2 regions of the Bacillus paramobilis genome follow, and region 2 is predicted to be linked to the other one. Evidence: riboswitches for the same ligand, from Rfam matches in the RefSeq annotation. Region 2 holds a riboswitch; the other holds the start of a gene.
The links. A riboswitch is a leader RNA that binds a small molecule or an ion and turns the genes downstream of it on or off. The one in region 2 is predicted to bind preQ1.
Positions count from the first base shown of each region.

Region 1: another riboswitch for preQ1. It lies ahead of queC (7-cyano-7-deazaguanine synthase QueC); the one in region 2 lies ahead of AABL52_RS18915 (QueT transporter family protein).

Region 1 covers NZ_CP151108.1:3,936,093-3,941,252, forward strand. Annotated here, with positions in the region: gene AABL52_RS20135 (GNAT family N-acetyltransferase) at 1-37, shown strand, start outside; gene AABL52_RS20140 (histidine phosphatase family protein) at 73-675, opposite strand; gene AABL52_RS20145 (hypothetical protein) at 765-923, opposite strand; gene AABL52_RS20150 (YkvS family protein) at 1,184-1,369, shown strand; gene queF (preQ(1) synthase) at 1,425-1,922, opposite strand; gene queE (7-carboxy-7-deazaguanine synthase QueE) at 1,941-2,657, opposite strand; gene queD (6-carboxytetrahydropterin synthase QueD) at 2,650-3,141, opposite strand; gene queC (7-cyano-7-deazaguanine synthase QueC) at 3,141-3,803, opposite strand; PreQ1 riboswitch class I at 3,897-3,940, opposite strand; gene kinB (sporulation sensor histidine kinase KinB) at 4,148-5,160, shown strand, end outside.
Region 2 covers NZ_CP151108.1:3,703,559-3,708,718, reverse strand. Annotated here, with positions in the region: gene AABL52_RS18930 (DMT family transporter) at 1-696, opposite strand, end outside; gene AABL52_RS18925 (reverse transcriptase-like protein) at 710-1,096, opposite strand; gene AABL52_RS18920 (aldose 1-epimerase family protein) at 1,168-2,040, opposite strand; PreQ1 riboswitch class I at 2,173-2,217, shown strand; gene AABL52_RS18915 (QueT transporter family protein) at 2,224-2,712, shown strand; gene AABL52_RS18910 (ribonuclease H family protein) at 2,861-3,520, shown strand; gene AABL52_RS18905 (zinc-finger domain-containing protein) at 3,533-3,709, shown strand; gene AABL52_RS18900 (DUF2564 family protein) at 3,743-3,991, opposite strand; gene cspB (cold shock-like protein CspB) at 4,111-4,308, opposite strand; gene AABL52_RS18890 (YqcI/YcgG family protein) at 4,575-5,160, shown strand, end outside.

The sequences.
Region 1 (5,160 bases), 230 kb from region 2:
CGTAAAAACATTAAACATCAAAGTTTCTATATCTTAAAAAGAAAGCACACGATTTATATAAATCGTGTGCTTTTATGTTAAATTCGTATTCAATACATTTCCATTCATCGCCTCGTGAAACGTATATGTTGTACATCCCCATGGCTCTCTGTTCAAAATAGGCGTACCAGACCACCTCATCGCTCTCAGTTCCGCACCAATCATTACATTCACATAATTATGACCTACAAGAGCAATGCTTCCATATACGAGAGCGTAACGATGTAATAAGTAAGCCGCTTGCTTTGCCCTCTCCCTTACTTCCTTATAAGACTCCACATCTTTATGGTAACCAAGTATCCATACAGTTCGTCCGATAAACATCCATACATTAGGTTTACACTTCAACCATTTTGGAGCATAAAAACTCGTCGGAACTTCAGCTTCCCTAAAAAGAGCATTTTGCATAAAAGATAAAGAATCCACTAATTCAGCTGCTGACTGTACAGCACACCTTTGATCACTCGTTACAATCAATTTTGCTGCTTCAACCGCTTCCTTTGTTTCCATTGGTATAGGTGCTTTTTCTGTTATAGTATGTAAGTCATATCCTTTCATCCATTCACGAAAGGATGTAACCGTCATTGGTTCTATAGTACGATCTAAGCGACCATGACGAATAAAAGAAATCTTCATTCTTTCCACTCTCCATTCATCACTTACGAACTCTATTATGTACTATTTTTAAATATCATACCACGCAAAAAAAAGAAAGTTATACACCTTTACATATCCCCGCCACTCTCATTTGTGACCCCAGTATGTATACCATCCATCCCATCAAAATATGTAGTCGTTTCATGATGACGAATCTTTTTTAAATTTATACAAGAAAATCCAAATAAAGTTAATGCTATAACACTCCCCACAAATTCAAACATCATTTTACCGCCTCTAATTTCTCCCACTTTAGTAGGTTATTGTATGTTTTTTCATTATACCCCTATATAAAGATGTCTGCATTTAAACCGTTCTTTTTTTCTATTAACATGGAGTTATTGCATATTTTCTTACAAAATGTGAATATTTTTCGAATTTTTACTTTGGAAACATTTACAAAATGGACAATATGGTTCAAAATAAGAGGAAATAAAAAAACCAAAATTATTCTTTTTTTGGAAAACTGTAACAAGGAGAGTTGCTTATGCAGATCGCAGAAACTGGAGATATCATTGAATTTAAAGGTGGAATGCAAGGCCGTGTTCAAAAAGTAAATCAAAACTCCGTTATTGTAGATATAACAATTATGGAAAATTTTAGAGAACTAGATATGGAACCTCTTACAGTTGTGAGTCATAAAAACTATACTGTCATTAATCAAAATGCATAATATAATAGAAAGAAAGGATCTGTATGTTATACAGATCCTTTCTTTCTATTATATATTAACGATTATCAATTGTTTCTGGATATAGATCATGGTTCATCATGCGGTAGTCTGCCATTTGTTCATACTTCGTTCCTGGGCGACCGTAGTTGCAGTAAGGATCAATTGAAATCCCTCCACGTGGTGTGAATTTACCCCATACCTCAATATAACGTGGATCCATTAATTTAATTAAATCATTCATAATAACGTTCATGCAATCTTCATGGAAATCACCGTGATTGCGGAAACTAAATAAATATAGCTTTAAAGATTTACTCTCTACCATTCTTTGTTCTGGAATGTAGCTAATATAAATTGTTGCAAAATCTGGTTGACCTGTTTTCGGACATAAGCTTGTAAATTCAGGGCAATTGAATTTCACAAAATAATCACGATTTGGATGATTATTATCAAATACCTCTAAAATTTCTGGGCTATATTCAAATAAATATTTTGTATTTTGATTTCCTAGTAACGTTACATCTTTTAAATCTTCATCTAATCTTCCTGCCATTTTAAACATCCCTTCTCATTATACCCCGCGTTTATTTCCCCATACTAACGCATGAAGCTGCGGCAATACTTTTGCATCATTCATCTCTTTACAATTTACAGCTTTATCAATAAGCCACTCATACTTATCTAATAATTTTTTAATCAACATCGCATCATCCACTGTTTTTGTATCATCATTCCCTACTTGTAAGAAAAATGGCACATTTGGATAACGTTCGTGCATCTTAACTGCATATTCAAAATCTTGATCGTCAAATACTACTACTTTTAAACTAATATCTTTTCCTGCTAGTTTCTGAATCACAGCATCTAACTTCTGAAAATCAGTATTCATTGCCGAACTTGGTGGTTTTGGAGAAATCGTTATCTCATCAATTTGAAGTAACCAATCTTGCCATTTACTCCCTTGCGTTTCAATTGCCGTTCGCATTCCATTCTCTTTTAATATAGAAAGAAGAAACTCAATATTTTTCAGCAACGCTGGATTTCCACCTGAAATCGTAACATGAGAAAAATTTTCGCCACCAATTTCTACAAGCTCATTCCAAACGTCCTCTGCTGTCATCTGTCTAATTTGATCTTTAGCCGATCCATCCCAAGTAAAAGCAGAATCACACCAAGCACAGCTATAATCACAGCCAGCTGTACGGATAAACATCGTCTTTTGTCCCACAACCATTCCTTCACCTTGAATAGTCGGACCAAATATTTCTAAAACAGGGATTTTACTCATCGAGCATCCACTCCCGTCTTACTTCCGCATAACTAGTTGGCGTCTCGAAAAGACGAACAAATTCAACACGAGCTCCTTTATATTCGTTCGCACGATTATCTTTTATTAATGCTTCTGCCATCTTTTCGTAAATCCAAACGACCATGTTTTCAGCAGTCGTATTCATTGCTGGTAACGTTTCGTTTAAATAACGATGGTCTAAATAGCCTTCTATTTCATTCTTCCAAATTTCTTTTATATCTCCAAAGTCAATCGCAAGACCGATTTCATTTACATATCCACTAATCCCAAATACAACTTTATATGTGTGACCATGTAAGTTTTTACATTTCCCTTCATAACAGTGCAAATGGTGTGCTGCATCAAATGTAAATTCCTTGCTGACCATTACTCTTTTATTATGATATTTAAGCTGCTTACGCTGAATATCCTTGTCCATTTTTTGCAAATTTTCTACGATGCGAAATCCAAAGAAGTTATCCATTAGTTACTCGCTCCTTCACGCTCTTGCAGGTACGTATCTAATCCTGCTTTACGAAGTTGACATGCTGGACATTCACCGCAACCATCACCAATGATTCCGTTATAACATGTTAATGTTTTTTCTCGAACAAACTCGAATGCTCCAAGTTCATCTGATAATTTCCATGTTTCTGCTTTATCAATCCACATAAGTGGTGTATGAATTACGAACGGATAATCCATGGATAAATTTAAAGTAACGTTTAACGATTTCACAAACACGTCACGGCAATCTGGATAACCACTAAAATCAGTTTCACATACACCCGTTACAATATGACGTGCCCCAACTTGTTTTGCTAATACAGCAGCAAATGATAAGAATAGTAAATTTCGTCCATCTACAAACGTCGATGGCAATTCACCTTCTTCATGTGTAATCTCCAGATCCGTTCTCGTTAACGCATTTGGAGCAAGTTGATTTAATAGACTCATATCTAGTACCGTATGTTTAATTCCTAGCTCTTTTGCAATTTCTGCTGCGCAATCAATTTCTAACTTATGACGTTGATTGTAATTAAACGTTACAGCCTCTACTTCTGCAAACTGCTCTATTGCCCAAAATAAACATGTCGTACTATCTTGCCCTCCACTAAAAACAACAACTGCCTTTTCTTTTTTCATTTCACTCATTCTCCTTCTCTACTACGAATAAGAAGAAAGAACGTTCTTGAACTGTCACAATAAAAAAACAAAACAATACCTAAAGATATTGTTGTTTCCATAGTTTTTTATAGAGGGAGTTCGCGAACCTCTCCCGTGCATTGCACGGAATTCCTTCTTTCATTGACAAAGCTTATTGTAACATATTGTATACTACCAGAAAAAATTTCTGATTTTTCCGCTATTTCTCATTTCATTTCTTTCATTTTATAGTATGATTAATTTAATGTGAGAAGAGAGGAGGCACCCCACTGAAACCCTTTATTATTTATCTCTTTTTAAATATATTATTCATCCTTGTTACCATGCTCGTATACCATTTATTTTGGAATCAAAAAGGGAAACGTTCTCCTAAATTAAATTCAGCTATATTTATTGCATTATGTTGCCTCGCTACCATACTATGTATTACTTTCGGAGCAAAAACAAATTATGGATTTCAATTTGATATGCGCCATATCGTATTAATTGTCGGTACATTAACAGGAGGTCCTATTGCCGGTGGATCTATATTAATTGTATTAAATATATACCGCTTCTTATTAGGAGGAATAGGTGTTTTTCCATCGCTTATCGGTTCTATCCTTCTATTTATTGTCCTACTATTTACATACAAAGTTTTCAATCGAACTTCTAATCGTATAAAAATAACACTTGCTATTATCTACAGTCTCACATACGGCTTTAGTTGGATACCATTCTTTCTTTCAAAAGTTACAAATAAGTCTGATTATATACCACATATTATTGTGTATGAGTTATGTACGATACTTGGTACAATCCTTATTTTATATTTACTACATATATTACAAACTCAAGTTCGTCTACAAAACGAACTTATGAATGCTGAAAAATTTCATTTAATTGGTGAAATGGCAGCTTCTATCTCTCATGAAATTCGCAATCCATTAACTTCAACGAAAGGGTTTTTGCAACTTTTACAATCAGATACATGCACTGAACAGGAGAGAAAATTATATATCGATATAGCCATCAACGGAATCGAACAAGCAAATCACGTTCTTACAGATTATTTAACCTTTGCAAAACCAAGTATTGAAAAAGAACAAACATTACAGTTAGAAGAAGAACTACTACACGCATTAGCGTTAATTACACCGCTTGCTAATTTAGCAAATGTGCGTACTCATTATATAAAGCAAAGCACTTCTTTTTTTATCGCGGGAGAAAAACAAAAACTAAATCAATGCTTGTTAAATATTTTAAAAAACTGCATTGAGGCCATGCCAAAAGGCGGTGATCTTTATTTCACATTAGTTCCTGATCATAAGCGTATTCAGTTATATATAAAAGATAC
Region 2 (5,160 bases):
AAAAGCAATGGATGTCGCGAATAGGGAAGTTAAAAATAGAGCAAATAAAAAGGAAGAATTCGTCCATAGTGCCATTGAAAATAATTTTTCCCAATCTTCAAACAAAAAGGCGCAAATAGAAGAAAACATGCCGACAGCTAATACTTGCGACGTGCTTAATAATAAAGGTGATATTTTCTTAGAGAAGAAGCCGTTAACGAGAATATGAGCAGCGAAAGCGACTGCACAACCGAGAACGAGTATATCTCCAATGTTTAATTGAAAAGAATCACCAGCCGTTAATAAGTATAAACCTGTTGTTGCTACAGCAATGCCCATTACGATAAAAATGGTAGCTTTTTGTTTTAAAAAGATAAAAGACAAAATGGGTACCATAACGATACTAAGCCCTGTTAAGAAACCAGCTTTTGAAGAAGTTGTATAAAGTAAGCCGAATGTTTGTAACACATAGCCAACACATAAGAAGAATCCAACGATTAATCCAGCGAGGCTACTCTGTTTTATATCTTGTTTTGATGTTTTTTTTACGAAAATCATTTGAACGAATAATAAAATAATTCCAGCAAATAAAAAGCGAATGCCATTAAAGGTAAATGGACCAACGAAAGACATAGCATTTTGAACGACAACAAATGTAGCTCCCCAAATAAAAGAGACAAATAATAAAGCAAGAGGAGCAATCCAATCTTTTTTCACACCCATACCCCCGTTAATTTTGTAAGATAGCTTTTCTAGCTAACTCATCAGCAACTTTATTTTGACTACTTGGAATCCACTTAATAAAAAAGAGGTCGAAACTTTTTATGTACTGCAGTGCTTCTTCTAATAGTGGTGCAAACATTTTATTTTTTGCGTATTCTTTTTCGACAGCTCGCTCAACAAGTTGCGAATCTGTACGAAAAGAGACAATGTTATAATTATGCTCCGTGCAATATTTTAATGCCGCAAGTAAAGCGTGGTATTCTGCTTCATGATTGGACATTGTCCCAAGGGGCAATGATAATTGTACAGCTGGTTGAACCCCTTTAATAAATACGCCTGCACCAGAAGGACCAGGATTTCCTTTTGATGCACCATCAATATATACTTCAATCAAAATGAGAAACCTCCAAATGATAAGATGATCCCCTACTTATATGTTTCCTTTTAAGTAGGGGATAGAGTAAGTTAGCCGATTGTAATACTATAACGACATGTAAATATTTCATTCGCTTGTAAAGATTGAATTCCTTTTTTTTCCTTGAAATCTTTTACTGGAGTTACTTCATCTGCAATTCCGTACCAAGGTTCAATACATAAGAAAGGTGCATTCTCGCCTGGTGTCCATATGCCGACAAATGGGAATCCGTCAAATTCTACTTTTACAAATTTATTATGTTTATGAGAACGAATAGAGATTTCATCCGTATTCATATTTTCAAAAATAAGTGCATCATTTTTGAATAAATCATATGTAAGTGGTAATTCATTCGTATTTTCAGCGATTAATTGCTTTTTACTTGAAAGGTAAGGTCCTTCTAATACGCTTGTTTCTAAGCGTTCAGAACCATTAAATGATAAATGATAATCTGTAAATGATTCGCCCTCTAATAAGGGGAAGTTGAAACCAGGATGTGCTCCGATTGAGAAGAACATCTCTTTTGAAGTAGGGTTATTTACTTCATATGTTACATGAACGATTTGTCCGTCTAGCTCATAAGAAACGAGTAATTCGAATTCGTATGGGTATTTTTTTAATGTTTCTTCATTACTAGTTACAATATAAGTGATTTTCGTTTCACTTTGTTCTTTTACGGAGAATGTAAGATCACGAGCAAAGCCATGTTGTGTTAAAGAATATGGTTCACCATCTACGTAGTATGTATTATCTACTAAACGGCCGACAATTGGGAATAAAATTGGTGCGCGGCGCCCCCAATAAGTAGAATCGCCTTGCCATAAATATTCCGTGTTATCTTCTTTTAAGCGAACGCTTTGTAATTCTGCACCTTGGTCAGAAATGGAAACGATCACTTTTTCATTTTGAATTGTTGCTGTCATGAAGTGAAACCTCCTAAAACTTTCATATATTTTATTATACGTTGTCTAAAAGAAAAAAGGTAGTTAATGATAGGAATCTATTGACGAAAGAGTGTGTATTGCGTAGAATATAATCTTGTTGCTTAAAAAACGAATAACGTGGTTCGAAACCATCCCACGTAAAAAAACTAAGGAGATTTTGTCATGAATATTAGAACATTAGTCGGTAATGGTATTTTAGCGGCATTATATATTGCTGTTTCTATGCTTATTCAGCCATTTGGCTTTACGAATGTACAGTTTCGTATTTCAGAGATGTTTAATCATCTTGTTGTATTTAATAAGAAAGCAATTTACGGAATTGTATTAGGTGTATTTTTAACAAATCTCTTTTTCTCACCAATGATCGCTTACGATTTAGTATTTGGAGTAGGGCAATCTATTCTTGCATTAGTTGCAACGATTATTTCTATGCGATTTATTAAAGGTGTTTGGGCTCGTATGATTTTTAATACAGTTATTTTTACAATTACAATGTTTATGATTGCAATTGAACTTCATCTTGCATTGGGTTTACCATTTATGTTGTCTTGGTTAACATGTGCAGTCGGTGAGTTTGTTGTCATGGCGATCGGTATGCCTGTCATGTACTGGATTAATAAGCGAGTACAATTTGAAAGATTTATGCAATAGATGAAAGAGCTATTCCTAAAGGGATAGCTCTTTTTGTATGTAATCACATTGAATATAATGCTGTGACTCTTGATACAATATAATAAAATAAAGTGAGGCTTTCATTAGCTGGCTACATATAAGAAGTCTTATATAAGGGGAATCTAGTATGAAATATAAAATTCATTGGTTGTATAAAACAAAGCGAGGTTTGCAGACGGAATTAACGACAGATTATATGAACATAGAAGATGTAATACAATTTGCAGATGATTTCGAGAAAACAGGAAGAGTGAAAGAACTATCATTTTATGATGAAATGGATGCAGAATGGTCATTAAAGGAAATGAAAAAGCTGAGTAAACAAGTGGAGGAAGAGCCCCAAGAAATACTCGTTTATTTTGATGGCGGTTATGATGTACAGACGAAAGAAGCTGGAGTAGGTATATGTGTATACTATAAAAAAGGAAATACAAAATACCGAATTCGCCGTAATGCATATATAGAAGGTATATATGATAATAATGAAGCGGAATATGCATCATTACTATATGGTATGAATATACTCGAGGAATTCGGAATTAAGTATGAAGCAGTTACACTTCGCGGCGATTCTCAAGTTGTACTGCAGCAATTGGCTGGAGAATGGCCTTGTTATGATGAGCATTTAAATCATTACTTAGATCAAATTGAACAAAAAGCGAAGCAAATGAAATTAAAACTTGTATGTGAGCCAATATCTAGAAAACAAAATAAAGAAGCGCATCAATTAGCTACGCAAGCATTAGAAGGAACAGTCATTGATAGTCATAAAGAAATAACCGAATAGAGAGGTGCAAAGGTGGATAAAAAGCAACTCATTACAGAGGTAAATGACTTATTAGAAACGTATTGTGAAGGGTGTTTCTTGCGAGAACATAATCGAAAGACAAATAGTAAGTATTACGCTCATTCCTTTTGTATCAGGCAATGTACAGTTGGAGAAACATTGAAAAAGTATGGAGAACAGTTGTCATGAAAAAACATCCAGAGAAAGTTCTCTGGATGTTTTTTAGTGTCTAGCTTCGTTTAGTTGATGCTCGCATTTGCTTAATTTTTTTTCTTCATTCATTAAAAATGGCTCATCTAAATCTGTTGCCACAGATTTCATAATTTCAAGCTGAGAGCGAGCGGCTTCTACAGCAGTAGTAGCATGCTCTAATGTATCTGGATCCATTGAAATTGTCGCTGATCCTACCATTTTTTGTGCTGTTTCTACACGGAATTTTACTTCTTCAAAATCATTTACTTCTGATCCCATTATTACTTCCTCCTTTGTATATTGCGCATTTCACATAGTTTTTGCTCTGTAAAACGGAAATATACAAAGGAATAACAAAGGAGGTTACCAAGTAAGGTAACCTCCTGTTATATGTTGGATTAAAGTTTTACTACGTTAGCAGCTTGAGGTCCGCGGTTTCCTTCAGTAATATCGAAAGATACTTCTTGACCTTCTTCTAAAGCTTTGTAGCCGTCACCTTGAATAGCAGAGAAATGTACGAATACATCGTCAGCGCCTTCCATTTCGATAAATCCAAAACCTTTTTCGTTGTTAAACCATTTTACTTTTCCTTGCATGTTACAATTCCTCCTAAAAACATTTGCTTTTTTCATTTAGTGAAATTCATTTGAAAGATAATATAAACTAAAAATGCTATAATCTTGAATATTCTGCTAAATGATTAATTTAAATATACACGAATTGGTAGAATTTAGTCAAGTAAGCGATTTTATTTTTTTGTATTTTTAAATAATTTTTCAGCTGAATTTTTAAATAGGTATAGGACAGGCCGAGTATGTAATATTCTTAATTGAATGCTATACATAATGAGGTGAAAGAAAGAATGAATGAGTCTTATTTATTAGATAATGAAGGAATGAGAACGAGAACGGACATACCAAATTGGGTTACAAAAGAATTTCAAAATTTTTCGAGTGTCGTGCTAGAACCAACTTTCCCGTGCTATTTCGGCTTAACAGCTTTGAAAAAGAATGAACTTCGTTATTCATTTCTCTCTCATAATGATTGGAGTCATTTGCCACATACAATGTTATCTTTTTTAGAGTTAATGAATGAGCGACCGATTGTAAGAAGAGGATTTTTTCTTTTTGTAGAACCGGAATGTGAGGAACAATCACTGGAATATTATCGTGATTACTTTTGGAAAGTACTACAATATTTACATGAAAACGATGATCAAACATGGCCGAAGCAAATTCCTGAAGACCCAGACCATTACTTATGGGAATTTTCATTTGGTGGTGAACCGATATTCGCATTTGGAAATGCGCCAGCTTATAAACAACGAAAAACTAGGCATTTAGGAAATTCTCTCGTTATTGGGTTTCAACCACGCACCATCTTTGATGGATTAGAAGGAGATCGTCCTAAAGGAGCATATTCAAGACAAACGGTCCGAGATCGAGTTG